DNA from 3 places in the Streptomyces sp. NPDC002490 genome. Region 1 is predicted to be linked to each of the others. Evidence: riboswitches for the same ligand, from Rfam matches in the RefSeq annotation. Region 1 holds a riboswitch; each other region holds the start of a gene.
The links. A riboswitch is a leader RNA that binds a small molecule or an ion and turns the genes downstream of it on or off. The one in region 1 is predicted to bind cyclic di-AMP.
Positions count from the first base shown of each region.

Region 1 (9,914 bases):
CCCAGGCCCAGTTGGAGCGCGAGTGGCTGGACCGGCTCGGCACCGTCGCCGGCCGCGCCGACGAACTGTGCCGGTACGCGGTCCTGTTCGGTGACCCCCAGCTCGCCCTCACCGCCGTCCAGCGGGTGCTGGACGTCACCGCGGAGGAGGTGCGTGAGGTGGCCGCGGCGCGCCTGCGGCCCGACAACCGCGCGGTGCTCGTCTACGAACCGCTGGAGCAGCCGCAGGCCGACGCCGACGAGAACGCAGACGAGGAGGCGGCCAAGTGACCACCGCCGAACCCACCGTGACCATGGACTTCCACCCCCAGCCGCAGGCCGGCACGGCCCGCCCCTGGGCCTTCCCCGAGCCCACCCGGCACACCCTCGGCAACGGCCTGACCGTGCTGCGCTGCGACCGTCCGGGCCAGCAGGTCGTCGCCGTGGAGGTGCTGCTGGACAGCCCGCTGGACGCCGAACCGGCCGGCCTCGACGGCGTCGCCACCATCATGGCCCGGGCGTTCTCCGAGGGCACCGACAAGCACTCCGCCGAGGAGTTCGCCGCCGAGCTGGAGCGCTGCGGCGCCACCCTGGACGCCCACGCCGACCACCCCTGCGTGCGGATCTCCCTCGAAGTGCCCGCCTCCCGGCTGGCGAAGGCCCTCGGGCTCCTCGCCGACGCCCTGCGCGCCCCGGCCTTCGCCGACAGCGAGGTCGAGCGGCTGGTCCGCAACCGCCTCGACGAGATCCCGCACGAGGCCGCGAACCCGTCCCGCCGCGCGGCCAAGGAGCTGTACCGCCAGCTCTTTCCCGCCGAGGCGCGGATGTCCCGGCCCCGCCAGGGCACCGAGGAGACCGTGGCGGCGATCGACGCGGCGGCCGTCCGCGCCTTCTACGAGAAGCACGTGCGCCCCGCCACCACCACGGCCGTCGTCGTCGGCGACCTCGCCGGCCTGGACGTGGAGGGACTCCTCGCCGACACCCTCGGCGCCTGGACCGGCAGCCCCTCGGCCCCCCGGGTCGTTGCGCCGGTGACCGCCGACGACACCGGGCGGGTGTTCATCGTGGACCGCCCCGGCGCGGTGCAGACGCAGCTGCTCATCGGACGGATCGGTGCCGACCGGCACGACCGGGTGTGGCCCGCGCAGGTGCTGGGCACCTACTGCCTGGGCGGCACCCTCACCTCGCGGCTGGACCGCGTGCTGCGCGAGGAGAAGGGCTACACCTACGGGGTGCGGGCCTTTGGCCAGGTGCTGCGCTCCACCTCGGAGGGCACCGGGGCGGCGATGCTCGCCATCTCCGGCTCCGTCGACACCGAGTCCACCGGGCCCGCGCTGACGGACCTGTGGACGGTGTTGCGCACTCTCGCCGCGGAAGGGCTCACCGACGCGGAGCGGGACGTGGCCGTGCAGAACCTGGTGGGGGTCGCCCCGTTGAAGTACGAGACGGCCGCGGCCGTCGCGGGCACCCTCGCCGACCAGGTCGAGCAGGGGCTCCCCGACGACTACCAGGGGCAGCTGTACCAGCGCTTGGCGGCCACCGGCACCGTGGAGGCGACGGCGGCCGCGGTGAACGCCTTCCCGGTGGACCGGCTGGTGACGGTCCTGGTGGGTGACGCGGCGCAGATCGAGGAGCCCGTGCGCGCCCTGGGCATCGGCGAGGTCACGGTCGTGACCGGCTGACCGCGTGCGGGCCCGCGGACCCCTTGCGGCCCGCGGGCCCGCACGGTGGCTCAACACCCGCTCGGCAGTCGCTCGGTGCGGTGGCGACCACGCGGGCGGGGGCGGCGTCGAACAGCGGGCGCAGCCGGTGACCGAGCGGACGGCGGCTCAGGCGGTACCGGGCGGAGGCGGATTCCCGCCCGTCCGCCGTCTCCGCGCGCCGCGGACACCGGACGGCAAGGGCCGCGGCCGTACCGGCGCGACGCGCTCCGGACCGTACCCCGCGAGGGGGTCCGTCGTGTCGTTCCGTCAGGAGTGCGGTGTGGGACGGATGTCCCGAAAGGGCGGGAGGTTGCGGTCCGCGGTGTGGCGTGCGCTACAAAACGGCCGTTCCGTTTGTCGTACCGAAGATCCTCCCCGTAGCGTCGGGGCGGCTGTCCGTCGTGCGGTACGCCGCAGTCGCGGCACCGGACAGTCATCGCCGAGTCCCCGTACGGTGCGAGCCAGGGGAGCCGGGGACCCGATCCGTCCCTGGGGTGAATCGGACGCCCGTCGCCACGCGGAGGGGGTCCGTAGGAGACCTTCCTGCTCCGAACCCGTCAGCTAACCCGGTAGGCGAGAGGGAAGGAAAGGACAGCCACTTCATGGCGTTCACCCGTGCCACCGGTAAGCACCGTCGCCCCACGCGCATCTCGCGGACCACCGCGAACGTCGCCGGCGTCGCCACCCTCACCACGACCGGTGTCATCGGTACCCTCGCTTCACCGGCCCTGGCCGCCCAGGAGCCGTCCTCGCTGGAGGACACGGGCCTCACCAAGACGGTGTCCATCGGCGACGCCGTCGCCGACGAGATCGACGCCCAGGCCGCCGCCCAGCAGATCGCCGCCGACGAGGCCGCCGCCATGGAGCTGGCCGAGGCGGAGGCCAAGCTGCGGGCCGCCGAGCAGAAGCGGCAGGCCGAGGCCGAGGCGGCGAAAGAGCGCGAGGCCCAGGAACGCGCCGCCCGCGAGGCCGAGCGCAAGCGCCTCAACACCTACGTGAGCCCGATCGCCGGCAGCTACGTCTCCACGTCCTACGGAGCGGGCGGCAACATCTGGTCCTCCGGCACCCACACCGGCATCGACTTCCACGCCAGCACCGGCACCCCGGTCCAGTCCGTGGGCTACGGCACCGTCGTCGAAGCCGGCTGGGCCGGCGCGTACGGCAACAACGTCGTCATCAAGATGCACGACGGCACCTACACCCAGTACGCCCACCTCTCGTCGGTGGCCGTCTTCGCGGGCCAGGCCGTCACCACCGGGCAGCAGATCGGACTGGCCGGGGCCACCGGCAACGTCACCGGCTCGCACCTGCACTTCGAGGCCCGGACCGGCGCCGACTACGGCTCCGACCTCGACCCCCTGGCCTACCTCCGCAGCCACGGGGTCAACCTCTGACCCACCCGCTCCGGCGGAACGTTCCGTCGACACCGTGAGCACCGAAGGGCCCCGGCCACCCGCCGGGGCCCTTCCGCACGTCCGGGCCCGCCCGCCCGCCTGTCCGTCCGTTCGATACGTGGCGGCCGTCCCATCGGTGTGAGGAATTCCCGTGCGGGTCGGAAAATTCCGCGTACTGCAATAGAGTCATCGAATCAGAGTCGATCGACCGCGGTGTGCGGACATAAAGCGGAGGTCCGATCGTGAGTATTCCCGCCACGGCGGTGTGCTCGGCCATTCGGGATGACATCGTCAGCGGTGTCCTGGAATGCGGGAGCCGCCTCACCGAGGAAGTGCTGGCCCGTCGCTACGGCGTTTCCCGGGTGCCGGTGCGCGAGGCGCTGCGCACCCTGGAGGCCGAGGGGTTCGTGGTCACCCGTCGGCACGCCGGGGCCTGCGTCGCCCGGCCGACCGAACGGGAGGCGGCCGATCTGCTGGAGGTGCGCCGGCTGCTGGAGCCGCTGGGGGCGTCCCGGGCCGCCGAGCGGCGCACCGAAGCCCACCTGAAGGTGCTGCGCGGTCTGGTGCGGCTGGGGCGGGAGCGGGCCGAGAACGGCACGGGCGAGGAACTCCGCTCGCTGGGCACCTGGTTCCACGAGACCTTGGACCAGGCTTCGGGAGGCCAGGGGCTCACCGCGATGCTCACCCAGCTCCGGCACAAGATCACCTGGATGTACACCGTCGAGCCGGCGGCGCGACCGGCCGAGCAGTGGGTCGAGCACGGAGTCCTCGTGGACGCGGTGGCCCGCGGGGACGCGGAACGCGCCGGCACCCTGATGGCCGCCCACACCGAGCGCGAGATCGGCGCGATGGTGGCCCGTCGCCGCCGGTTCCCGCACCGGCCGGGGGACGACGGGGCGGCGGCCGGCACGCGGGCGGGGAAACATTCCGTCAACACGGCGGGTGCGTCCCGGTAACACGGGGACGGTAGAAAAGGAGGAGGCGGGATTGCCGTAGGAATTCACTCTTCATTTCGGTGCCGTGCGTGCCGAAGGCGAGGGAAGTGAATTCTCTGACGATCGGGCCGATGCATCCGCCGGTGTGACGGAAAGCGATCCGCGGGCCTCGTGGTGCGGTGCGGGATTCGTGAATTCCCGTGAAGCGATGCGGGCCGAACGCGGGGGAGGCGTCCTCCCCGGAACGGCCCTGGCGCACCACGACGGGCGCCGGTCGGACCGCCTCCCGTGGGTCCGGTCCCCCGAGAGGCCGCTCCGCCCCGCCGGGAGCGGCCCGTGACGGCGGGCCCACCCGCCCGGCTCACACCGTCTCGGGCAACTCCTCCAGTCCTTCGGCCACCAACTTCGCCAGTCGGTCCAGCGCGGCGTCCGCACCCTCCGCCTCCGAGGCCAGGACGACCTCCTCGCCGCCGTGCGCACCCAGCCCCAGCACCGCCAGCATCGAGGCCGCGTTGACCGGGTCGGCGCCCCCCTTGGCGATCGTCACGGGAAGGCCGGTGGCCGAGGCCGCCCGGACGAAGATGGAGGCGGGGCGGGCGTGGAGACCCTCAGCCCAACCGACGGTGACGCGGCGCTCAGCCATGTGATGCTGCCCTTCAGGTGCTCTCTCGGGTGGTATGACCCTCTTCGGTTGTCTAGACCAGTCTCCCACAGCGGTGGCGGCCGGCCCGTGCGGTCGCCGGGCGCCGTGCCCGCGTCGACCGGGCGTTCACGTACCCATCCGGGGGGAGCCCGGAAACCAGGCGCCGCGCCGCCGACCGACCCCGGGGCGCTCCCCAGCCTGCCCCGCGCCCGGGCCGACCGCGACCCGTACGCTGACCCCATGCAGACCCCGCCGGACCAGCACGACTACCCGTCCCACTGGGAGGCCGACGTCGTGTTGCGCGACGGCGGCACCGCGCGCATCAGACCCATCACCACCGAGGACGCCGACCGGCTGGTCAGCTTCTACGAGCACGTCTCGGACGAGTCGAAGTACTACCGGTTCTTCGCCCCGTACCCGGAGCTCTCCGACAAGGACGTGCACCGCTTCACCCACCACGACTTCGTGGACCGGGTCGGCCTTGCCGCGACCGTGGGCGGCGAGTTCATCGCCACCGTCCGCTACGACCGGATCGACGCCCACGGCCGCCCCGCCTCCGCCCCCGCCGACGAGGCCGAGGTCGCCTTCCTGGTCCAGGACGCCCACCAGGGCCGGGGCGTCGCCTCCGCCCTGCTCGAACACATAGCCGCGGTCGCCCGCGAACGCGACATCCGCCGCTTCGCCGCCGAAGTGCTTCCGGCCAACACCAAGATGATCAAGGTGTTCACCGACGCCGGCTACCGGCAGAAGCGCAGCTTCGAGGACGGCGTGGTCCGGCTGGAGTTCGCGATCGAACCCACCGAAGCGTCCGTGGCCGTGCAGCACGCCCGCGAGCAGCGCGCCGAGGCCCGCTCCGTCCAACGACTGCTGCGCCCCGGGTCGGTCGCCGTCGTCGGGGTGGGCCGGGCCCCGGGCGGGGCGGGCCGTGCGCTCCTGGAGAACCTGGTCGCCGCCGGGTTCACCGGCAGGCTCCACGCGGTGAACAAGGCGTTCCCCGCGGACCTCACCGCCCTCGACGGCGTCCCCGCCCACCGGTCCGTCGCGGAGATCGGCGCCCCCGTCGACCTCGCCGTGGTCGCCGTCCCCGCCGAGCAGGTGCTCCAGGTGGTGGACGAGTGCGGGGCGCACGGCGTGCAGGGGCTCGTGGTCGTCGCCGCGGGCTACGCCGACCTGGGCGAGGAGGGGCGGGCCCGCCAACGGGCCCTGGTGCGCCGGGTCCGTTCCTACGGCATGCGTCTGATCGGCCCCAACGCCTTCGGGATCATCAACACCTCCGAGGCCACCCGCCTCAACGCCTCCCTCGCACCGGACATGCCCCGCCCCGGTCGGGTCGGCCTGTTCGCCCAGTCCGGGGCCATCGGCATCGCCCTGCTGTCCCGGCTGCACCGCCGCGGCGGCGGGGTGACCGGAGCCCCCGGGGTCACCGGGGTGTCCACCTTCGTCTCGGCCGGCAACCGCGCCGACGTCTCCGGCAACGACGTCCTCCAGTACTGGTACGACGACCCGGACACCGACGTCGCCCTGATGTACCTGGAGTCGATCGGCAACCCCCGCAAGTTCGCCCGGCTCGCCCGCCGCACCGCGGCCACCAAGCCCCTGGTCGTCGTCCAGGGCGCCCGGCACCGCGGCATCTCCCCGCTGGGGCACGCGGTCCCCGCCACCCAACTGCCCCACGCCACCGTCGCGGACCTGCTGCGGCAGGCCGGCGTGGTCCGGGTCGACACCATCACCGAACTGGTCGACGCGGGACTGCTGCTCGCCAGTCAACCGCTGCCGGCCGGTCCCCGGGTCGCGATCCTCGGCAACTCCGAATCCCTGGGGCTGCTCACCTACGACGCCTGCCTCTCCGAGGGGCTGCGTCCGCTGGGCCCGCTCGACCTCGGCACCGCCGCCGCGCCCGAGGAGTTCCGGCGGGCGCTGGGTCGGGCCCTGGCCGACCGGGAGTGCGACGCGGTGATCGTCACCGCCATCCCGCGGGTCGGCGAGGGCGGCGGTTCGGACGAGGAACTCGCCGGCGCCCTCCGGGCCGCGGTCGCCGCCCACCCCGCCAAGCCGGTGGCCGTGGCCCACGTCGAACTGGGCCGGCTGGCGCAGGCGCTGGCCGTCGCCAGCGGCACCGGCCCCCGCCCCGCCGAGCCGCCGGCCGCCGCCCCCCGCCCCGAGGCCCCGGACGCCCCCGCCGGCATCGAGCCGTCCGCCGCCGGCATCCCCGCCTATCCGGCGACCGAACGGGCCGTCCGCGCCCTCGGCCAGGCCGTCCGGTACGCCCAGTGGCGCCGCGAGGCCGCCGACCCCGGCAAGGTGCCCGAGCTCGACGGCGCCGACCGCGCCGGCGCCGCGGAGCTGATCGCCGGGCTGCTCGACGCCCACCCCGACGACGACCCCCGCGGCTTCGCCGTCCCCGAGGACCGGGCCCGGGCCCTGCTCGCCCGCTACGGCATCGCGGTGCACGCCACGCTCCCCGCCGCCGGCCCGGACCAGGCCGTCGCCGCCGCCCGACTGCTCGGCTACCCGGTCGCCCTCAAGGCCACCGCCCCGCACCTGCGGCACCGGGCCGACCTGGGCAGCGTCCGCCTCGACCTGGCCGACGAGGAGCAGCTGCGCCGCGGCTACGCCGAACTCGCCGAGTCCCTGGGCACCCCGGCCGAGCTGCGGCCCGTGGTGCAGGCCATGGCCCCGCGGGGGGTGGACACCGTCATCCGCACCGTGATCGACCCGATCGTCGGGGCGGTGCTCTCCTTCGGGCTCGCCGGGGCGGCCTCGGAACTCCTCGGCGACACCGCGCACCGGCTGATCCCCGTCACCGACCGGGACGCCCGCTCCGTGGTCCGGGCCATCCGGACCGCGCCGGTGCTCTTCGGCTGGCGCGGCGCCGCCCCCGTGGACACCGCCGCCCTCGAAGAGCTCCTGCTGCGCGTCTCCCTCCTGGTGGACGAGCACCCGGAGGTCGTCGGCATCACCCTGGAGCCCGTGGTCGTCGCCGAGCACGGCCTGTCCGTGCTGGGCGCCACGGTCCGTCTCGCCCGCCCGCCGGCCCGGGACGACCTGGGGCCGCGGACCCTCCCCGCCTACTGACGGGCCGGCCGGACCGGGCCCGTCCCTGGCGTGATCCTTTCCTCGCTGTGGTGCTGCACACTCCGCTCACCAGGAGACCTCGTGCGACACCTACGCCCGGCGCGGGGGCCGTAGGATGGGCGCCATGGCCAAGACCAGTACGACGACCCAGGGGCTGCGCACGGCGATCGAGCGCAGCGGCTACTACCCGGCTCTGGTGGCCGAAGCGGTGGAGGCCGCGGTCGGCAGCGAGCCGATCGGCTCGTACCTGGTCCACCAGGAGACCACCTTCGACTCCAACGAGGTGCGCCGCCACGTCACCGTGCTCGTCCTCACCGGCACCCGCTTCATCGTGAGCCACACCGACGAGCAGGCGGCGGACGGCTCCTCGCCGACCCCGTTCGCGACCACCTCCACGGAATCCGTGAAGCTGGACCGCATCTCGTCGGTCGTGGTCAGCAGGGTCGTCGCCAACCCGGAGGCGTACACCCCCGGAACGCTGCCCCGCGAGGTCGTGCTCACCATCGGCTGGGGGGCCGTCGCCCGGATCGACCTCGAACCGGCCGCCTGCGGCGACCCCAACTGCGAGGCCGACCACGGCTACACCGGCAGCACCACCGCCGATGACCTGAGCCTGCGGGTCAGCGAGGCCGGCGACGGCCTGGAGGCGGTCCGCCAGACCCTCGCCTTCGCCCAGGCCCTCTCCGAAGCGACCGCGGAGACCGGTCGCTGATGGTCCCGTCCGCCTGGGACTTCGTGGAACCCCTGCCCCTCGACTCCGCCCCGGTGCCCGCCTACGGTTCGGGCTCGCTCGCCGACCTGCTGCCCACCCTCGCGGCGGGCCTGGGCGTGCCCGGCACCGTGAACGCGATACCGCAGCTCACCCCCGCCGACCGCAACTGCGTCTTCCTCATCGACGGGCTGGGCTGGCAGCAACTGCTGGCCCACCCCGACGAGGCGCCCTTCATGAGCGCCCTGATCGCCAGCTCGCTCGGCGGCACCGGCCGCCCCCTGACCACCGGCTACCCGGCCACCACCGCCGCCTCCCTGGCGTCGGTGGGCACCGGTCTGACACCCGGCGAGCACGGTCTGCCCGGCTACACGGTGCGCAACCCGGACACCGGCGAGCTGATGAACCAGCTCCGCTGGTACCCCTGGACGCCGCCGCACGAGTGGCAGCCGCACCCCACCGTCTTCCAGCGCGCGCACGAGGCGGGCGTGCACACCGCGCAGGTGTCCGCCCCGCAGTTCCAGAACACCCCGCTCACCCAGGTCGCGCTGAGCGGCGGCACCTTCCTCGGACGCCTCTCCGGCGAGGAGCGCATGGACGTCGCCGCCGAGCAACTCGCCGCCGGTGACCGCTCGTTGGTCTACACGTACTACGCCGAGGTGGACGGCAACGGTCACCGCTACGGGGTGGACTCCGACGCCTGGCGCGGCCAACTCATGTACGTGGACCGACTGGTTCAGCGACTCGCCGAGCAACTGCCCCCGCGCAGCGCCCTGTACGTGACGGCCGACCACGGCATGGTGGACATCCCCCTCGACCCCGAGCACCGGGTGGACGTCGACGAGGACTGGGAGTTGCGCGCCGGCGTGGCCCTGTTGGGCGGCGAGGGGCGCGCCCGCCACGTGTACGCGGTGCCCGGTGCCCAGGCGGACGTGCTCGCGGTGTGGCGGGAGGTGCTGGGGGACCGCTTCTGGGTTGCCGGACGCGAGGAGGCCATCGCCGCGGGCTGGTTCGGCCCCCGGGTCGATCCGCGCGTCCACGCGCGGATCGGCGACGTGGTGGCCGCCGCCCGGGACGACGTCCTGATCGTCGCCAGCGAGCGGGAGCCCAAGGAGTCGTTGCTGATCGGCAACCACGGCTCGCTGACCCCGGCCGAACAACTGGTTCCGCTGCTCGAAGTACGCTCCTGATCCCTCCGCAGCCCCCGACCGTCCCCGCCCGTGCGGCCCCCGAAAGGTGTTCCCTTCCCCATGCCCGAGCTGGTGTTCTTCAGCGGAACGATGGACTGCGGAAAGAGCACCCTGGCGCTCCAGATCGGGCACAACCGCTCGGCGCGGGGGCTCCAGGGGGTGATCTTCACCCGGAACGACCGGGCCGGCGAGGGGAAGCTCTCCTCACGACTGGGCCTGGTCACGGAGGCCGTCGAGGTCGCCGAGGACATGGACCTCTACGGGTACCTGGTCGACCGGTTGTCCAG
Region 1 covers NZ_JBEOWM010000019.1:97,942-107,855, forward strand. The annotation lists gene ABT092_RS14835 (M16 family metallopeptidase) at 1-269, shown strand, start outside; gene ABT092_RS14840 (M16 family metallopeptidase) at 293-1,660, shown strand; cyclic di-AMP (ydaO/yuaA leader) riboswitch at 2,109-2,272, shown strand; gene ABT092_RS14845 (M23 family metallopeptidase) at 2,284-3,075, shown strand; gene ABT092_RS14850 (GntR family transcriptional regulator) at 3,318-4,031, shown strand; gene ABT092_RS14855 (HPr family phosphocarrier protein) at 4,372-4,653, opposite strand; gene ABT092_RS14860 (bifunctional acetate--CoA ligase family protein/GNAT family N-acetyltransferase) at 4,894-7,728, shown strand; gene ABT092_RS14865 (DUF5998 family protein) at 7,853-8,440, shown strand; gene ABT092_RS14870 (alkaline phosphatase family protein) at 8,440-9,627, shown strand; gene ABT092_RS14875 (thymidine kinase) at 9,688-9,914, shown strand, end outside.

Region 2 (9,914 bases), on a different contig from region 1:
GCCTGCTCTCCAAGGACCCCCAGCACCGCCCGGCCAGCGCCCAGGAGGTGTACGAGCACCTGCTGCCGCTGCTCCCGCAGCGCGGCGCCCCGACCGGCGCGCCCCTCGACCCCACCCGCCCCTTCCTGCGCCCGCACGCCCCCTGGCCCGACCGCGCGGTCACCCCCGCGCCCCGCCCCGCGGCCCCGCCGGTCGCCGCACCGACCGCGGGCACCACCGGCCCCGGCCGCCCCGACGTGGCGGTGGCCGTCGACGAGGTCAAGCGCCTGCTCGGCGAGGGCCGGATCACCCAGGCCGTCGACATCCTCGGCGCGATCCTGCCCGCCGCCGCCGCCCAGCACGGCGAACGGTCCCCCGTGGTGCGCACCCTGCGCAAGCAGTACGCGGCCACCCTCATGGACGACGGCCAGTACCGGCGCGCCCTGCCCGAACTGCACCGCCTCGCCGAGGACCGGGCCGCCGAGGCCGGCCCCGCCGACCCCCAGGCCCTGCGCTTCCGCTACGACGCCGCGCACTGCCTGGAGCAACTCGGCGAACCCGCCGCCGCGCTCGCCGAGTACCGCGCCCTGCTGCCGCACTTCGAGCACCACGACAACCCGTACGCCCAGAACCCCTACACCGCCGCCGACCCCGACCTGCCGTTCGAGATCCGCCGCCGCATCGGGCACCTGCTGCTCGCCCTCGGCGACCGGACCGCCGCCCACGACACCCTGGTGCGGCTGCTGCACGACGCCACCGGACGGCACGGACCCGGCCACCCGATCCCGGTGGAGGTCCAGCGCACCCTCCAGTGGTTGGGCCAGGTCAGGGGCTGACCGGCCGCCGCCGCCCGCGCGGCGCGCACCGGGTGACACGCGTACCCCGGCCGTCGGCGGCTCGTTGGTGCATCGGGGCCGGCCGCCACTTCGGCGGAATCAGGTCTGCCGAACCAGTGGCCGAACCACCGGCCACTGCCTACCATCGATCACCGCTGGACTTTGTGCACCGAAGCACAATCTCGCCGCCGGGAGGCTCCTTTGCACCGCCGCCGTCGCACCGCAGTCACCCTCTCCGCCGCCGCCCTGCTCGCGGCGACCCCCCTGCTCACCGCCTGCGGCAACGACGCACGGCCGGGCGCGGCGGCCGTCGTCGGCGAGCAGCGGATCACCGTCGAACAGCTGGAGGGCCGGGTCAACGCGGTGCGCGCCGCCCAGCGCACGGCGATCGAGGACGACGCCCAGTACGCGCAGGTCCTCGCGGGCTCCGGCGAACTGACCCGTTCCACGCTGCACACCATGGTGCTGGACCGGGTGCTGGCCAGGGCCGCGCACGACGCCGGGGTCGGCGTGACCCGCAAGGACGTCCAGCAGTTGCGCAAGGGGCTGGCCCTCCAGGCCGGCGGCGAGAAGGGGCTCCAGGCCGCCTGGCTCCAGCAGTACAACGTGCCGCCGAGCCAACTCGACGCCAGCCTGCGCACGGAGGTCAGCGCGCAGAAGCTCTCCGAGGCCCTGGGCGCGGACATGAACACCCCGGCCGGCCAGCGGACCTTCTGGAAGGCGCTCGGGAACGCCTCCGAGGCGCTCGGCGTCCGCCTCAACCCCCGCTACGGCACCTGGAGCGTCGCCGAGAACGGCCGGGTCGGCCGGGTGGACGCGCCCACTCCGTGGGTGCGCGCGGTGAGCGAGCCGGACCCCGGGGCCACCGTCCTCTGACCCGCCCGCCCCGCACCGGCGGGGCACCGCGCGGTGGGCTAGGTTCGTCGGGTGAGGGAGAACGACACCGACGCCGATCAGCGCGGACCCGGCGGCGCGCCGGGCCGCGTCGTCCTGGTCACCACCAGCCACCGGGTGGCGCCCGGACTGCTGTCCTGGCCCGCCTGGCAGGTACTGCGCACCGCCGACCGCGTGCTCTGCGCGGACCCCGACCACCCCCAGCTCCCCTATCTACGGGAGGCGGGGGTGACGGTGGAGGCCGTCGAGCCCGACGCCCGGGACCTGGTCGACGCGGCGGCCGGCCGCACGGTGGCCGTCCTCGCCCGGGACGAGGGGGAGCCCCGGCTCACCGACGGACTGGCCCGCCTCGCCGGCTCCGGCCGCACCGTCATGCCGGAGCTGGAGTTGCTGCCCGCCTCCTACGACCTCCCCGGCGCCCGGCTGCTGGACGTCGTGCAGGTCATGGACCGCATCCGGCTGGACTGCCCCTGGTCGTCCCTGCGCACCCACCGCGGCCTGGCCCGGCACGCCGTCGAGGAGGCGTACGAACTCGTCGAGGCCATCGAGACCGACGACCGGGACGAGCTGCGCGAGGAACTCGGCGACGTCCTGCTCCAGGTGGTCTTCCACGCCCGCATCGCCCAGGACGACGCGGAACGGCCGTTCTCCATCGACGACGTGGCCGCCGGGCTCGTCACCAAACTGGTCCACCGCCATCCGCACCTCTTCGGCGACGCCACCGCGACCACCCCCGAGGAGGTCCAGGCGCTCTGGCTGAGCACCAAGGCCGAGGAGAAGCACCGGCGCACCTCGGTCACCGACGGCGTTCCGCTGGCCCAGCCCGCCCTGGCCCTCGTCGGCAAGCTCGCCGCCCGGGTCGGCTCCGCGGGCCTGGAGGTCCCCGTGCCCACCGGTGAGGGCCTCGGCTACGCGCTGCTGGCGCTGGCCGTCCGCGCCCAGGACGAGGGCGTCGACCCGGAGACCGCGCTGCGGGCCGCGGCCCGCAGCTACCGGGACGCGATCCGCGCCGCCGAGGGTGTCTGAGGTGTCCGGGACGTCCGGGGGCGCGCCGACCGGGCCCGCCCTGTTCAGCTGGGAGTTCGCGACCGATCCGTACCCGGCGTACGCCTGGCTGCGGGAGCACGCCCCGGTGCACCGCACCCGACTGCCGAGCGGGGTGGAGGCGTGGTTGGTCACCCGCTACGCCGACGCCCGCCGCGCCCTCGCGGACGGTCGGCTCAGCAAGAACCCGGAGCACCACGACGAGCCGGCGCACGCCAGGGGTCGGACCGGCATCCCCGGCGAGCGCAAGGCCGAGTTGATGACCCACCTGCTCAACATCGACCCGCCCGACCACACCCGGTTGCGGCGCCTGGTCTCCAAGGCGTTCACCCCGCGCCGGGTGGCCGCGTTCGCACCCCGGGTACAGCAGTTGACGGACCGCTTCATCGACGACTTCGCCGCCCGCGGCGAGGCCGACCTCATCCACGAGTTCGCCTTCCCGCTGCCCATCTACGCCATTTGCGATCTGCTGGGGGTGCCCGCCGAGGACCAGGACGACTTCCGCGACTGGGCCGGGATGATGATCCGGCACGGCGGGGGCCCGCGGGGCGGGGTCGCGCGCAGCGTGAAGAAGATGCGCGGCTACCTGGTGGACCTGATCCACCGCAAGCGGGCCGACCCGGGCGAGGACCTGATCTCGGGGCTGATCCGGGCGTCCGACCACGGCGAGCACCTCACCGAGGGCGAGGCCGCGGCGATGGCGTTCATCCTCCTGTTCGCGGGGTTCGAAACGACCGTCAACCTGATCGGCAACGGCACGTTCGCCCTGCTCACCCACCCCGAACAGCGCGCGCTGCTGCAAGGGTCGCTGAACGACGGGACCGCCGGGAGCACCGGGCTGTTGACCACTGCGGTGGAGGAACTGCTGCGCTACGACGGCCCCGTGGAGATGGCCACCTGGCGGTTCGCCACCGAGCCGCTGCGCCTGGGCGGGCAGGACGTCGAGCGGGGGGACCCGGTGCTGGTGGTGCTGGCCGCGGCCGATCGCGACCCGGCCCGCTTCGACCGCCCCGACCACCTCGACCTGACCCGCCGCGACAATCCGCACCTGGGCTACGGCCACGGCATCCACTACTGCCTGGGCGCTCCGTTGGCCCGTCTGGAGGGGCAGACCGCGCTGGCCACCCTGCTACGCCGGTTGCCGGACCTCGAACTGGCCGCGGCTCCGGAGGAACTGCGCTGGCGCGGGGGTCTGATCATGCGCGGGCTACGGACGTTGCCGGTCCGGTTCACCCCGCGCTGAGGCGGCATTCCGCCCGACGGGGTGCACTCCGGTGGGTATCCGTAGGTGTTCCGCACCGGGTGCATACCGGTCGGGAACGGCGTCAACCGCCTCGCCGACGTGTCAACCCGCTTGTTGGCCAGGGGAGTTGTCGCCCGGTGGCCGATGGGTCGGGCCGTCCCCCAGATAGGGGAGGGGAGCGAGTTCCGTGACGAGTGGTGTTGATGTGACATCACATCCGTGATGTTCGCGTGATCTGCGCTGCATTAACTTGTGACAAGCGTTCGACTCCGGTTACGTTCACGACGACTTCGGCGGCCTCCAACCGCCGCGGGTCGGTCCCCGTTGTCGCACGAAAGGCCACCGCATGCTCTCCGGGAACGGTCGTCATCGACGCCCCCGTCAGGCCCCCGCTCTGGTCGTCGCGGCAGGGGTCACCAGCTCCGCGATCGCCCTGCCGCTGCTGGGCGCCACGGGTGCGAGCGCGGCGGAGGCCGCGACCTGGGACCGGCTGGCGGAGTGCGAGAGCGGCGGTGCCTGGAGCGCCAACGACGGCAACGGTTTCTACGGTGGGCTCCAGATCGGCCAGGAGGCCTGGGAGAAGCACGGCGGCCTCTCCTACGCGGTCAGCCCCGACCAGGCCAGCCGCTCCCAGCAGATCGCGGTCGGCGAGCGCATCCTCGCCGCGCAGGGACCCGCCGCATGGCCGGGTTGCAGTGCGGCCGTGGGGCTCGACAAGGGCGGCCCGGCGGCCGAAGTGGACCCGGGCGGTCCGGTGCAGCCCGGCAAGAAGAGCGGCAGCGTCTCCGACGGGGTGTCGGCCGGAGTGACCTCGGGTAAGACGGACGCCTCCCTCTCCACCGCCGACCGGCCGAAGCCGGAGAACGAGTCCGGTGCGTCCAAGGCGCCCACCACCGACCCCTCGGAGGTGCCGAGCTCCTCGGGCACCACCCCCTCGTCGCCGGCCTCGCCCTCCGACTCCCCGTCGTCCTCGCCGGACGAGGGCTCCTCCGAGACCCCCGGCTCCTCGCCGTCGACCGATCCGACCGCTCCGTCCTCGCCCGGTACGGAGAGTCCCGGTCAGACCCCGGGCGAGGGCACCGGAACCGAGTCCGGCGAGCCGGGTGCGACGCCCTCGACCGAACCGTCCGGCACCACCGGCGCCACCGAAGCGGGCGCGGCGGAGGCCGAGGTCGACGCCGGCACCGGCCGTCACCGGGGCGAGGCGGCGACCGAGGAGGCCACCGCCTCCCGGAGCGAGGAGAGCATCGGCAAGCACGCTTCCCGCAGCACGGAACGGGAGGCGCTGGACGCCTCGTACACCGTCAAGTCCGGTGACAACCTGTCGGCCATCGCCGACTCCCAGGGCGTCGAAGGGGGTTGGGCCGCGCTCTACGACGGCAACAAGGGCACCGTGGGGGGCGACCCGCACCACATCGTGCCCGGTCAGAGCCTCGACCTGGCGCCCGAAAAGCCCGAGAAGAAGCAGTAGTTCGACACCTAATGTCCTAATTTGGCGCGTGGGGTGGAAGTGAGACATGGGTCTCATCGGACGTCCATGGCTTTGAGTTTCACCCCCGCCCATGCATACGGTCAGTGCCGTTCGCCGATGCGGACACCGATCGCCGTCACGCCGAATCCTGCCGACGGTGGCTCGGGACCAGTCGTCGCGTGAAGCGCCGTTGGCAGGAGCGGGGGAACCAAGGTAAGCGCCGAACGGGCCGGCCTCGGGAGTCGAAACGGGACTCCCGACGGGCCACCGGACGGCTAGGGGTGGAGCCGCGCGTCAGGCGCGGCCGGGCACTCACTCGGCCCGAACCCGACAGCTCACCTCGTAGGCGTCGGTGAGGGGATGACTCATGCTGTTCTCCGGCAAGGGCAAGCACCGCAAGCCCGGCAAGGCCACCCGAATCGTCACCGTCGCGGGTGTGACCGGTGCGGCCGTGGCCGCCCCGCTGATGACGGCGACCAGCGCGTCGGCCGCCACCGCCGCCGAGTGGGACCGCGTCGCCCAGTGCGAGTCGGGCGGCAACTGGTCCATCAACACCGGCAACGGTTACTACGGCGGCCTCCAGTTCTCCGCCTCCACCTGGGCCGCCTTCGGCGGCACCAAGTACGCGCCCACCGCCAACCTGGCCTCCAAGGCGCAGCAGATCGAGATAGCCGAGAAGGTCCTCGCGGGTCAGGGCAAGGGCGCCTGGCCGAGCTGCGGCGTCGGCCTGTCCAACGCCCCCTACGGCGGCGGCGCCGCCGTGCCCCAGCAGCAGGCCGCCCCCAAGCCCCAGCCGCAGCAGACCGCGCCGCAGCAGCAGGCCGCACCCAAGCAGCAGACCGAGCAGCGCGCCGCCCGCACCCAGGACCGCGCCCCGGCGGCCCAGCCCGCGCAGCCGGCCCCGCAGGCGAAGCCCGCCGCTCCGGCCAAGACGGTCCAGACCCCCACCGGCAAGAAGGTGCAGAAGGGCGACGGCGAGTACAAGGTCGTCCGGGGCGACAGCCTGAGCGCCATCGCCGCGGCCGAGGGCGTCAAGGGCGGCTGGCAGCGGCTGTTCGAGCTGAACGACGACATCATCGACGACGCCGACTTCATCTACCCGGGTCAGCAGCTCCACCTCTCCTGACCCCGCGCCGGGGACCCGCTCCCGCCGCCGCGCCGCCCCATCGGTGCGTGCGCCGGGGGCCGGGCACGCCCCGGCCGTTCGGACCACCCCAGGCTCCGGCCCGCCCCGGCCGCGAGCCGCACCCCCCGGTCGAGCCGCGCCCCGGCCCGACCGGGACCCGTCCCCTCGGGTCAGTCCGCCCCGGTGCACGATCCCCGCGCCGGGGCGGAGGTGTGTCCGGGAGCCCCCGGAAATCCGACACGCCCGGGGCTCAAGTGAAGCCCCGGGCACCCATTTGTTTGCGGACGGAACAATTTGGTTTCCGTTTGTCCACAGGGCGGGCGGCCGAGTGGCCGACCTCCCCGGGGCCGTTAGGCTCAGGGGCGGCGGGACCACCGGCCCCGCATACTCGCGTCACATCCCAGAAGGAGATGCTCGTGCCGTCCATCGACGTCGTCGTAGCCCGGGAAATCCTGGACTCCCGAGGCAATCCCACGGTCGAGGTCGAGGTCGGCCTCGACGACGGCAGCACCGGCCGTGCCGCCGTTCCGTCCGGCGCCTCCACGGGCGCCTTCGAGGCCCTCGAACTGCGGGACGGCGACGCCAACCGCTACGGCGGCAAGGGCGTCGAGAAGGCCGTCCTCGCGGTCATCGAGCAGATCGGTCCGGAGCTCGTCGGCTACGACGCCACCGAGCAGCGCCTGATCGACCAGGCGATGTTCGACCTGGACGCCACCCCGGACAAGTCCTCGCTCGGCGCCAACGCCATCCTCGGCGTCTCCCTCGCCGTCGCGCACGCCGCCTCCGAGGCCAGCGACCTGCCGCTGTTCCGCTACCTGGGCGGCCCCAACGCGCACCTGCTGCCGGTGCCGATGATGAACATCCTGAACGGCGGCTCGCACGCCGACTCCAACGTGGACATCCAGGAGTTCATGATCGCGCCGATCGGCGCCGAGTCCTTCTCCGAGGCCCTGCGCTGGGGCACCGAGGTCTACCACACCCTGAAGAAGGTGCTGAAGGCCAAGGGCCTGAACACCGGCCTCGGCGACGAGGGCGGCTTCGCCCCCAACCTCGGCTCCAACCGCGAGGCCCTCGACCTGATCCTCGAAGCGATCAAGGAGGCCGGTTACACCCCCGGCCAGCAGGTCGCCCTCGCCCTCGACGTGGCCGCCTCCGAGTTCTACAAGGACGGCGTGTACGTCTTCGAGGGCAAGGAGCGCACCGCCGCCGAGATGACCGACTACTACGCGGAGCTCGTCGACGCGTACCCGCTGGTCTCGATCGAGGACCCGCTGTTCGAGGACGACTGGGCCGGCTGGAACGAGATCACCAGCCGCCTCGGCGACAAGGTCCAGCTCGTCGGCGACGACCTGTTCGTCACCAACCCCGAGCGCCTGGCCCGCGGCATCGAGGAGAACTCCGCGAACGCCCTGCTCGTCAAGGTCAACCAGATCGGTTCGCTCACCGAGACCCTGGACGCCGTGGAGCTCGCCCAGCGCAGCGGCTTCAAGTGCATGATGAGCCACCGCTCCGGCGAGACCGAGGACGTCACCATCGCCGACCTCGCCGTCGCCACCAACTGCGGCCAGATCAAGACCGGTGCCCCGGCCCGCTCCGAGCGCGTCGCCAAGTACAACCAGCTGCTGCGCATCGAGGAGATCCTCGACGACGCCGCCGTGTACGCCGGTCGCAGCGCCTTCCCCCGCTTCAAGGGCTGATCGGCACGAGCCGCGCGGCCACCCCCGTCCGGGCCCCCGACCGGGCACCGGCGAGGGTGGCTGCGAACGTCCCCGCACCCGGTCCCGTACCGTGTGCGGGGACGTACGCACATCACGGGAGTGACGGGGAGGCCGAGAGATGGCCGTCAAGGACCGGGACCGGTTCTCGACCGCGACCAGGCTGCGGGTGCTCGGCGAGCAGACCGCCGCCCGGGTCTACCGCTCCCAGACCCGCCGTCAGGCGCGCCGCTCCCGCCTCACCGGCCGGGCCGCCCTGCTGACGCTGGTGGTGTGCACCCTGGCCGTCGCCCTCGCCCTCCCGCTGCGCCAGTACGTCTCCCAGCGCGCCGAGATCGCCGACCAGCTCCAGGACCGCGAGGACGCCCGCGCCCGCGTCGAACAGCTCCGGGACGCCAAGGCCCGCTGGCAGGACGACGCCTACGCCGAGCAGCGGATCAGGGAGCGGCTGCACTACGTGCTGCCCGGTGAGATCGGCTACACCATCGTGGACCCGCGGTCCGCGCAGGACCCGCGCGCCGACCGCGGCTCGCCCGACCGCGCCTGGTACGCCACCCTGTGGGGCGGCCTCGACCGGGCGGACCGGCCGGAGGGCGCGGGCGGAGCGAGGCGGGAGTCCCCGGCCCCGTCCCCCTGACCCGTCCGCGCGCACCCCTCGACGGCCCGGGAACCCCCGGGCCGTGCCCGAAACCGAAAGACACAGCCCCAGGCATGGAAACCGCTCCGCCGACCACCCCGCGCACCGAGCCGACCGAAGCCGACGTCTCGGCCTTCCGGGAGCAGCTCGGACGCCCCCCGCGGGGCCTGCGCGCCATCGCGCACCGCTGCCCCTGCGGCCTGCCGGACGTCGTGGAGACGGCTCCGAGGCTGCCGGACGGGACCCCCTTCCCGACGCTCTACTACCTGACGTGCCCGCGCGCCAACTCGGCGATCGGCACGCTGGAGGCCAGCGGTCTGATGAAGGAGATGACCGAACGCCTGGGCACCGACCCCGAACTGGCCGCCGGCTACCGGGCCGCGCACGAGGACTACCTCCGGCGTCGCGACGAGATCGAGGAGTTGACCGGCTTCCCCAGTGCCGGGGGCATGCCCGACCGCGTGAAGTGCCTGCACGTCCTGGTGGCCCACTCGCTGGTGTCCGGGCCCGGGGTGAACCCCCTCGGCGACGAGGCGCTGGCCCTGCTGCCCGAGTGGTGGCGCAAGGGCCCGTGCGTGACGCCCCCGCACCAGGACCTGTTGACCCTCGGCGCCAACGGCGGCGGCTTCGGCGGTCCGGCGGGCGAGGGGGACGCCCGATGACCCGGGTCGCCGCGATCGACTGCGGCACCAACTCCATCCGGCTGCTGGTGGCGGACGTGGACCCGGCGACGGGCACCCTCACCGACCTCGACCGCCGGATGACCATCGTCCGCCTCGGCCAGGACGTGGACCGCACCGGCCGGCTCGCCCCCGAGGCCCTGGAGCGCACCTTCGCCGCCTGCCGCGCGTACGCGGCCGTCATCGAGGAGCACGGCGCCCGGCACCTGCGCTTCGTCGCGACCTCGGCCAGCCGGGACGCCGAGAACCGCGAGGAGTTCGTGCGCGGGGTGCGCCGGATCCTCGGCGT
Region 2 covers NZ_JBEOWM010000016.1:71,171-81,084, reverse strand. The annotation lists gene ABT092_RS13000 (serine/threonine-protein kinase) at 1-815, shown strand, start outside; gene ABT092_RS12995 (SurA N-terminal domain-containing protein) at 1,017-1,691, shown strand; gene ABT092_RS12990 (nucleoside triphosphate pyrophosphohydrolase) at 1,743-2,735, shown strand; gene ABT092_RS12985 (cytochrome P450 family protein) at 2,737-3,996, shown strand; gene ABT092_RS12980 (transglycosylase family protein) at 4,343-5,467, shown strand; cyclic di-AMP (ydaO/yuaA leader) riboswitch at 5,643-5,831, shown strand; gene ABT092_RS12975 (LysM peptidoglycan-binding domain-containing protein) at 5,835-6,593, shown strand; gene eno (phosphopyruvate hydratase) at 7,010-8,290, shown strand; gene ABT092_RS12965 (FtsB family cell division protein) at 8,430-8,945, shown strand; gene ABT092_RS12960 (DUF501 domain-containing protein) at 9,020-9,607, shown strand; gene ABT092_RS12955 (Ppx/GppA phosphatase family protein) at 9,604-9,914, shown strand, end outside.
Region 2: linked by a shared signal. The riboswitch ahead of ABT092_RS12975 (LysM peptidoglycan-binding domain-containing protein) and the one ahead of ABT092_RS14845 (M23 family metallopeptidase) in region 1 are both predicted to bind cyclic di-AMP.

Region 3 (9,914 bases), on a different contig from region 1:
GGGACACCTACCGTGCCCAGGTCGCCGCCGTGGGGGGCACCCGCGCCTCGACCGCCGTCCCCGCACCGAGCGCGTACCCGGAAGGACCCTGAGGTGAAGAACCCGGACATGAACGAGGTGGTCGGACGGGACGACCTGCTCCTCGTCACCCTGGACACCCTGCGCCACGACGTGGCCGCCGAGCTCGCCGCGGCGGGCCGGCTGCCGAACCTGGCCGCCCACCTGCCGGGCGGGAGGTGGGAGCGACGGCACGCACCGGGCAGCTTCACCTACGCCTCGCACCAGGCCATGTTCGCCGGCTTCCTGCCCACTCCGGCGGCGCCCGGTCGGCATCCCCGGCTGTTCGCGGCCCGGTTCGCGGGCAGCGAGACGACCGAGCGGGGCACGTTCGTGTACGACGCCCCGGACCTGGTCGCGGGTCTGGCCGGGGCGGGCTACCGCACGGTGTGCATCGGTGGGGTCGGGTTCTTCAACAAGCGGGGTGCCCTGGGGGACGTGTTGCCCGGGATGTTCCAGGAGAGCCACTGGGAGCCCGCGTTCGGGGTCGCCTCCCCGACCTCGTTCGAGGCCCAGGTCGCCCGGGCGGAGGAGGTGGTGGCCAAACTGCCCGCAGGGCAGAGGCTGTTCCTGTTCCTGAACGTGTCGGCGCTGCACCAGCCCAACTGGTTCCACCTGCCGGGCGCGACCCGGGAGGCGGGCGACGACCGGGGCACCCACGCCGCCGCGCTGGAGTACGTCGACCGGCACGTCGGCCGGCTGTTCGCCGCGATGAGCAGCCGCCGCCGGTGCTTCGCGATCGTCTGCTCGGACCACGGCACGGCGTACGGCGAGGACGGTTACACGGGTCACCGCCTCGGTCACGACGTCGTCTGGACCGTTCCCTACGCCCACTTCTTCCTACCGCCGTCGTCCCCGGCCGACGCGCCGTGAGTCCGAGAGGCACCCGATGAGCACCACCTTCCCGACCGAGGTCCCGACGGCGCTGGAGACGGCACCGCCGCGCCCGTACCAGCACTACGTCTACGCCTATCCGCACAAGACGGCGTACCGTCCGCTGCCCGCCCGCGGCCCCCGCCTCGCGGAGCTGTGGCGCGGGGAGCCGAAGGACGCGCTCTCGCTCTACCTGCACGTGCCGTTCTGCGAGGTCCGGTGCGGGTTCTGCAACCTGTTCACGCGGATCGGCGCGCCCGGGGAGTTGACGCGTCGCTACCTGGACGCCCTGGAGCGGCAGGCGGACGCGGTGCGGGAGGCGCTCGACGGGGACGGTCCGGTGCGCTTCGCGACGGCGGCGTTCGGCGGGGGCACGCCCACGTACCTGACCGCGGACGAGTTGGGCCGGCTGTGCGACCTCGCCGAGTCGCGGATGGGCGCGGACCTGCGGTCGGTGCCGCTGTCGGTGGAGGCGTCGCCGGCGACGGCCACCGCGGACCGCCTGGCGGTGCTGGCCGAGCGCGGGGCGACCCGGCTCAGCCTGGGGGTGCAGAGCTTCGTGCCCGAGGAGGCGCGGGCGGCGGTGCGGCCCCAGCGACGGGCGGACGTCGAAGCGGCCCTCGGACGGATACGGGAGGCCGCGATACCCGTGCTGAACATCGACCTGATCTACGGGATCGCGGGCCAGACCGAGGAGTCCTGGCTGGGCTCCTTGGACGCCGCCCTGGCCTGGCGCCCGGAGGAGCTGTACCTGTACCCGCTGTACGTGCGGAACCTCACCGGGCTGCACCGGAGGGTGGACGTGGCACAGCGCGCGTGGGACGAGCAGCGGTTGCGGCTCTACCGGGCGGGTCGGGACCACCTGCTGGCCCGGGGCTACGAGCAGCGGTCGATGCGGATGTTCCGGCGGGCGGACGCCCCGGCCGAGGGGCCCGAGGACCACGCCTGCCAGACGGACGGCATGGTGGGGCTGGGCTGCGGGGCGCGCTCGTACACCTCGACGCTGCACTACTCCTTCGACTACGCGGTGAACGAGCGCGAGGTGCGGTCCATCATCGACGCGTACACCACGACGGAGGACTTCGGCCGGCCGGTGCACGGCCGGTACGTGGCCGGGGGCGCAGGGGGCGGGGAGGCGCGGCGCCGCCATCTGCTCCAGTCGCTGCTCCAGGCCCCGGGCATGGCCCGGGAGGAGTACCGCACCCGGTTCGGCGCCGAACCGGAGGAGGACTTCCCGGGCGAGCTGGCCCGGTTCGCGCGCCGGGGCTGGCTCGATCCGGCGGCCCCGGCGGGGGTGCTGCGGCTGTCGGCGGAGGGACTGGCGCACTCCGACGCGGTCGGCCCGGAGCTCTTCTCCCCCGAGGTGCGGGCCGCGATGGCCGCCTACGAGGCACGGTGAGTGCCGTGGGCGCCGACCTCACGGTGCTGTACCGGGGCCCGCTGGCGTCCTGCGACTACGACTGCCCGTACTGCCCGTTCGCCAAGCGTCGGGACAGCCGGGAGCAACTCCGGGCCGACCGGGCCGCGTTGGAGCGGTTCACCGCCTGGGCGACGGGGTACCGGGACGGCCGGCTGTCGGTGCTGTTCACCCCCTGGGGCGAGGGCTTGGTGCGGTCCTGGTACCGGCGGGCCCTGGTGGAGTTGTCCCGGCAGGAGCACGTGGAGCGGGTGGCGATCCAGACGAACCTGAGTTGCCGCACCGACTGGCTCGACGCGGCGGACCTCGACACGGTGGCCTTGTGGTGCACGTACCACCCGGGCCAGACGCCCTACGCGCGGTTCCTCGACAAGTGCCGCGCCCTGTCCGAGCGCGGGGTGCGGTTCAGCGTCGGGGTGGTGGGGCTCGGGGAGCACCTGGAGCACGCCCGGCGGCTGCGGGCGGCGTTGCCGGAGCGGGTGTACCTGTGGGTGAACGCGGCCGAGGGGCACGTGTACACCGACGAGGAGGCCGCGGCCTGGACGGAGGTGGATCCGCTGTTCCCGTTCAGCCGTCATCCGCACCGCAGCGGAGGGCTGCCGTGCCGGACGGGTGCGTCGGTGGTGTCGGTCGACGGGGACGGCACGGTGCGGCGTTGTCACTTCGTCCGGTCCGTGCTGGGCAACCTCTACGACGGTTCGTACCGGGCGGCGCTGGCACCGCGGCCGTGCCCGCTGGCGCGGTGCGACTGCCACATCGGGTACGTGCACCTGGAGTCCCTGCCGCTGTACGACGTGTTCGCCGGGGGCGTGCTGGAGCGGATTCCGGCACCGTCCGGGACGGTGTGGCTACCGTCGCCGGGCGATCCCGGCTGACCCCGGCGGCAGCGGCCGTTCAGAGGGGGAGCAGATCGGGGCGCTTGGCCTCGACCTGGTCGCCGGAGGACACCCCGCGCAGTCGGCGTCCGATCCAGGGCACCAGGTACTCGCGCGCCCAGTGGATGTCGTCGCGCCGTTCTTCGAGGACGCCGCGGGGCGGTAGCGGGGGCCAGGGCTGGTCGGGGTCGGCGGGCACCTCGACGTCGAGGACCTGGGCGGCGCGGAGCGCGACCCGGGTGTGCCCCTCGGGCGAGAGGTGCAGGCGGTCGGTGTCCCAGGCCCGGCGGTCCTGCACGGTCCTGAGGGACCACAGGTCGAGGACCGGGCAGTGGTAGCGGTCGGCGATGGCCCGCACATGGCCGTTGTAGGTGGCGATCTTGCCGCGGAGGCGACGGAAGACGGGGACGCCCCGGGTGTCGAACCCGGTGGTCAGCATGACCGTGCCGACGGTGGAGGCGAGGTGGGCGACGGCGCGTTCGAAGCGTTCGGCCACCTCGTCGGGATCGCTGCCGGGGCGGATGATGTCGTTGCCGCCCGCGCAGAAGGTCACCAGGTCGGGGGCGAGCTCCCGGGCCCGGGGTATCTGCTCCTCGACGATCTGGTCGAGGAGCCGCCCGCGGACGGCGAGGTTGGCGTAGCGGAAGGCGTGCTCGGGGAGCCGGTCGCCCAGGAGGACGGCCAGCCGGTCGGCCCAGCCCACGAACGATCCGTCGGGCCCGGGGTCACCGACGCCCTCCGTGAAGCTGTCGCCGAGCGCTGCGTAGGACCGGATGCCGTCAGGGGGGAGGAACGTCGACTCTGCTGTCACATCGACCCATCCTTCCTCGCCCGGCGTGACCTACGCCACCGTAACAATGCCTTCCAGGGGGTTGACGGGACGTGAGAAAGGCCATGCGGTCGACCGGCACGACACGGGAATAGGGGAACGGCCAGGCCCGTACAGCGCGACGCGGGGCCGCATCGGAGGATGCGGCCCCGCGTGCGGGAGCTCCCGGCGGGTCGCCGGACGGATCAGACGGAGACGCCCTTGGACCGCAGGTAGGTCAGCGGGTCGATGTCGGAGCCGTACGTCGGCGAGGTGCGGATCTCGAAGTGCAGGTGCGGCCCGGTGCTGTTGCCGGTGGAACCGGCGAGGCCGATCTGCTGGCCGCCCGAGACGGACTGTCCCGCGCTGACGCCGAGCTGCGAGAGATGGGCGTACTGGGAGTACTTGCCGTCGGCGTGCTGGATGATCACCTGGTTGCCGTAGGCGCCCGCCCAGCCCGCCGAGACGACGGTGCCCGGGCCGACCGCCTTGAGCGGCGTGCCGGCGGGGACGCTGAAGTCGACGCCGGTGTGGTAGCCGCTGGACCACATGCTGCCGGAGGCCCGGTAGGGGGTGCCCACCCCGCTGGCGACCGGCAGGGTGAAGCCTGAGGCGTTCGCGGCGGCGGGCGCCTCGGCCGCCGCGGGCGCGACCTTCGGGGCGGCGGGCTTCGGAGCGGCGGGCTTCGGAGCCGGTGCCTTCTCGGGGGCCGCCTGCCGGACCTCGGGCGCCTGGGGCTGGGCGGCCTTCGGGGCCGGGGCCTCGGGCGCGGCGGCCTTCGGCGCGGCCTGCTTCGGGGCGGCGGACTGCGGGGCGGCGGCCGGGGCACCGATGGCGAGCTCCAGACCGGGGCGGATCAGGTTCGGGTCGGCGCCGACCGCGGCCCGGTTGTCCTGGTACAGCCGCTGCCAGCCGCCGCGCACGTCCTGCTCGTCGGCGATCTTCGACAGGTGGTCGCCGATCTTCACGGAGTACGTGGTGACCTCGGCGCGGGGGGTGGCGGTCCGCTCCGCGGGGGCCTGCGGGGCGGCCGGGGCGGTGACGGCGGCGGAGCCCTTGGGGGCGGGGGCGGCCTCCCCGGCCTGGGCGTGGGCCTGGGCGGCGCCCATCAGCGGAAGCGCCAGGGCCGCCGCGCCACCGGACCCGGTGAGGGCGATGGCGCGGACGAGCCGGGCGGACGTGGGACGGCGGTGCTTACCCGTCGCGGGCATGGTGCGTTCCTCTCCGGCGCCTACGAGGTGAGCTGTCGGATTCGGGCGGGAGGTGCCCGGCCGCGCTCGCGCGGCTTCACCCCGAGCCGGTCCGGTCGCCCGGACTCGGCGTACTGCGTGTGGGTTCCCCGCTCCTGCCGATGTCGGTACGACGGTGGGTGCCGGACGGTGGCAGGACTCGGCGTCCGCCCGGAGTGAGCGTGACGCTAAGCGAGCCGGAACGGCCCGGACAACCGCGAGCACGTCGATGACCAGGTATTCCTTGATCCTTGCGGGATTTCCCGGTCACCCTGCGTCGACGACGGCGGGGGCCGCGGAACTCAATTCCCGGGCTGTGGACGGCAGGCGGAGCACGGCCGGCCACCACGTTCGGTGACCTCTATGATCCCGGTCACGACCGGCTTCCCCAGGCGGCTTTATTCCCGGCCCAGTTGGGATGAGGACCACCAAGATTCGCGAACGCTATGAAAATGCACATTGCAGGACATAGAGGCCAGGGCTCGCCCTCCGTGTTTCACAAGAAAAGCCCATCACATCCCGATTGTCGGACGATGTGATGTCGTATCGTCTGAACCGGCCCGCCGTCCGACGGCGCCGGCGGGGGAACCGGAGGAGCCCCGTGACGCAGCAGATCCCATCCACCGAGCCCGAACTGACCGGCGTGCGCAACTTCCGGGACCTGGGAGGACTGCCGACCGCGGACGGTCGCCGGATCCGCCACGGGGTGCTGTTCCGCAGCGGCCACCTCGCCCGCGCGACGGCACGGGACAGCCGGTACCTCGACTCGCTCGGTCTGCACACCGTCTTCGACTTCCGCAACGACGCCGACCGCGCCCTCGACGGCCACGACGTGGAGCTCCCCGGGGTGCGCCAGGTGAACATCCCGCTCAGCGACCCGGCCGACGGCGCCGCGTTCTGGCACATGGTGCGCAACGGCGACCTCACCGAACTCCGCGCCCTGCTGGCCGGGGGGCGCGCCGTCGACCAGATGGTGACGTCCTACCGGGTCATGATCGAGCAGCGGACGGCGGAGCACGCCCGGGTGCTGCACGCGCTCGCCGAGGACAGCGTGCCCGCCCTGCTGCACTGCGCCGCGGGCAAGGACCGGGCCGGACTCACCGTGGCCGTGGCGCTGCTGGCCCTCGGGGTCGAGCGGAGCGCGATCGAGGAGGACTACCTCAAGTCCAACGCGGCGCACCGGCGGTACCGGGTGCGCCGCGACGCGGACGCCGTCGACGGCTCCGCGCCCGAGGCCATGGAGTTGCTGAGCCCCCTCTTCGACGCCCGGGTCGAGTACCTGGCGGCCGCCTTCGAGACGATCGACCGATGTTGGGGCGACACCGACACCTATCTGCGCCGGGCCCTCGGTCTCACCCCCGGGCTGCGCGAGCGGCTGCGCGGACGGCTGCTCGACTGAGCCGGTCCCCGGCCGCCGGCGGGGTCACTTGGCTCCGACCTCGAACAGCAGCCAGATGAAGGCGGCGACCAGGTGGCCGACCGCGACGTAGATGACCAGTCGGATCCAGATGCTCGGCGGCATCTTGTCCTCCATGCGGGGCGTGGAGGTCCGCGGGGCGACCGGAGGCGCCGCGGGGTCGGTGGGGGGTACGGGTTCGGTCATCGGAGGTCTCCCGGGGTGTGGCCGTCCGCCGGGCCGAGGCACAGCGCGGCGGTCGGACTCTGCAACAGGGTATGCACGAAGAGGAGGTCGGTGCCGTCCTCGTCGGCGGCGCCGATCCGGTGCGGGGTCAGCGAGTCGAAGTGGGCGCTGTCACCGGGGCCGAGGAGGTGGGTGCTGTCCCCGAGCCTGAGCCGCAACCGCCCGGACAGGACGTACAGCCACTCTTCGCCCGGGTGGACCCGCACGATGTCGCCCTGGGTGCCGTACGGCACCCGGACCCGCAGGGCCTGCATCCCCCGGCCGGAGGCGCCGGCCTGCCAGTACGTCCAGCCGCCGGCCCGGGTGGGCTCCATGGTGGCGGCCTGCACCACGGCGTCGCGGTCGACGACCGTTTCGCCGAGCAGTTCGGAGACCGTGGTGCCGTACACCCGGGCGAGCGCCAGCAGCATCGGCAGGGAGGGCTGCCGTCGACCGGTCTCCAGCCGGGACAGGTGCGCCGGGGACAACCCGGCCGCGGCGGCAGCCGTCTCCAGGGTGAGCCCCGCGCCGCGCCGGAGCTCCCGCAGCCGGGGGGCGACGAGGGGGACCGCCGTCTCCGGGGCGGGGGCCGCGGCGGCGGGCGGTTCCTCGGGAGGGACGGACTCTGGGTGGCTCATGCTTCGATTGAGCCAGAAAAATGCCCCTCGGGCAAATTTCTTGCCCGAGGGGTAAAAAACGAGATCGCGGGTCGCTGCACCGCTCAGCGGACGGCCACCGCCTGCTTCACCAGTGTCCTCCCGAAGTCCCATATGAGGCCACCCCCCCGGTGCGCGTCGTCCATCACGGCGGTGAAGGCCGTGACGAAGCGGTCCACGTCCGCCTCGTCCACCACCAGCGGCGGGATCAGTTTGATCACTTCCAGCCGGTCCCCGGACACCTGGGTGAGGATGCGGTGCCGCTGGAGCAGGGGGGCCACCACCATCTGCGCGAACAGGCCCTTGCGGGCGGCCTGGAGCATGGTCCAGCCGCCCCGCAGCTTCAGCGACCGGGGGCGGCCGAACTCGATCCCGATCATCAGCCCCCGGCCCCGCACCTCGCTCAGCAGCTCGTAGCGGTCCACCAGGGCGGCCAGCCGGGAACGCAGCAGCTCCCCGACGGTACGGGCGCGCTCCACCAGGTGCTCGGACTCCAGCACCCAGAGCACCGCGAGCCCCGCCGCCATGGCCTGCGCGTTCGATCCGAAGCTCGCCGAGTGCACCAGGACCCGGTCCATGGAGGCGTACACCTTCTGGAAGATCCAGTCCCGCCCCAGGGTCGCCCCGACCGGGACGTACCCCCCGGACAGGGCCTTCGCCACGCAGATCAGGTCCGGCTCCACCCCGTCCTCGTGCTGGTGGGCGTAGAAGTCCCCGGTCCTGCCCAGCCCGGTCTGCACCTCGTCCGCGATCAGCAGCGCCCGGTGCGCACGCAGCAGCTCCTGGGCGCCGCGTAGGTACCCGGGCGGGGCCTCGTGGACGCCCTTGCCCTGGATCGGCTCCACGATCAGCGCGGCCACGTCGCCGCGCGCCAACTCCCGGGCGAGCGCATCGAGGTCGCCGAGCGGCACCGCCGTGTCGGGCAGCAGGGGCCCGAAGCCCTCCCGGAAGCCGGACTCCCCGTTGACGGAGAGGGCACCGGTGGTGAGCCCGTGGAAGGCGTGCGTGCAGTACAGCACCCGGGGCCGGCCGGTGGCGCAGCGGGCGAACTTGAGCGCGGTCTCCACCGCCTCCGTGCCGCTGTTGCCGAAGAACACCCGGTCCAGATGGGGGCTGTGGGCGAGCAGGCGTTCCGCGAGCAGCCCCGGCAGCGGCGGGCAGTCGAAGCGGGTGAGGTCGGCGAGGGAGGCGTCCAGCACGTCGTGGAGGGCCTTGCGCACCACGGGGTGGTGCCGACCGACGCCCATCACCCCGAACCCGGCCAGCATGTCCAGGTGGTCGTTGCCGTCCGCGTCCCAGAAGTGCGCGCCCTCGGCCCGTTCGTAGACCTTGTCGAAGCCGATGGTGCGCAGCATGCGGGGGAGCTGGTGGTTGAGGTGGCGGGAGTGCAACGCGTACCGCTCGCCGCCGCGTTCGGAGAGCAGTGCGCCGAGGTCGAACGCCTCGCTCATCGCGGACCGCCCTCCGTTCCCTCCGTCGTCGGCCCGGGGGGCGGTGCCGTCACGCGCGGTTGCCCGAGACCGTGTCGCGGGCGGCGCGCAGGCTCTCCCTGAGCGATCCCATGGTGGCGAGGACCGCGGTGGGTTCGTAGCCGCAGTGGGCCATGCAGTTGGCGCAGCGCGGGTCCTTGCCCCGGCCGTAGGCGTCCCAGTCCGTCTGCTCGACGAGTTCCCGGTAGGTGGGGACGTAGCCGTCGCTCATCAGGTAGCAGGGGCGCTGCCAGCCGAAGAGGGAGTAGTTGGGGATCGCCCAGGCGGTGCAGGGGAAGTCGACCCTGCCCTCCAGGAAGTCGAGGAACAGCGGCGAGTGGTTAAGTCGCCAGCGGCGGCGGTTGCCGCCGGCGAACGCCTTCCGGAAGAGTTCGCGGGTCTGTTCCACGCCGAGGAAGTGCTCCTGGTCCGGTGCCTTCTCGTAGGCGTAGGCAGGCGAGATCATCATCTCGTCCACCCGGAGGTCGTCGTTGAGGTAGTTGAGGACCTCGATGACGGTCTGCGGGGTGTCGGTGTTGAAGAAGGTGGAGTTGGTGGTGACCCGGAAGCCGCGCTCCTTGGCCTGCTCGATCGCCGCCACCGCCTCGTCGAACACGCCCTCCTTGGCCACCGACTCGTCGTGACGCTCCCGCAGTCCGTCGATGTGCACGGCGAAGGCGAAGTACGGGGAGGGGGTGAACCTCTCCATCTTCTTGCGCATCAGCAAGGCGTTGGTGCACAGGAAGACGTACTTCTTCCTGGCCACCAACTGGCGCACGATCTCGTCGATGTGCGGGTGCATCAGGGGTTCGCCACCCGCGATGGAGACCATCGGGGCCCCGGACTCCAGGACCGCCCCGACAGCCTGCGCGACCGGCATCCGTTGCTTCAACACCCCTGCCGGGTGCT
Region 3 covers NZ_JBEOWM010000021.1:90,088-100,001, forward strand. The annotation lists gene ABT092_RS15945 (STM4014 family protein) at 1-92, shown strand, start outside; gene ABT092_RS15950 (STM4013/SEN3800 family hydrolase) at 109-930, shown strand; gene ABT092_RS15955 (STM4012 family radical SAM protein) at 947-2,329, shown strand; gene ABT092_RS15960 (STM4011 family radical SAM protein) at 2,335-3,222, shown strand; gene ABT092_RS15965 (SGNH/GDSL hydrolase family protein) at 3,242-4,033, opposite strand; gene ABT092_RS15970 (M23 family metallopeptidase) at 4,237-5,241, opposite strand; cyclic di-AMP (ydaO/yuaA leader) riboswitch at 5,244-5,362, opposite strand; gene ABT092_RS15975 (tyrosine-protein phosphatase) at 5,861-6,658, shown strand; gene ABT092_RS15980 (DUF6126 family protein) at 6,683-6,862, opposite strand; gene ABT092_RS15985 (helix-turn-helix domain-containing protein) at 6,859-7,518, opposite strand; gene ABT092_RS15990 (aspartate aminotransferase family protein) at 7,602-8,987, opposite strand; gene hpnH (adenosyl-hopene transferase HpnH) at 9,037-9,914, opposite strand, start outside.
Region 3: linked by a shared signal. The riboswitch ahead of ABT092_RS15970 (M23 family metallopeptidase) and the one ahead of ABT092_RS14845 (M23 family metallopeptidase) in region 1 are both predicted to bind cyclic di-AMP.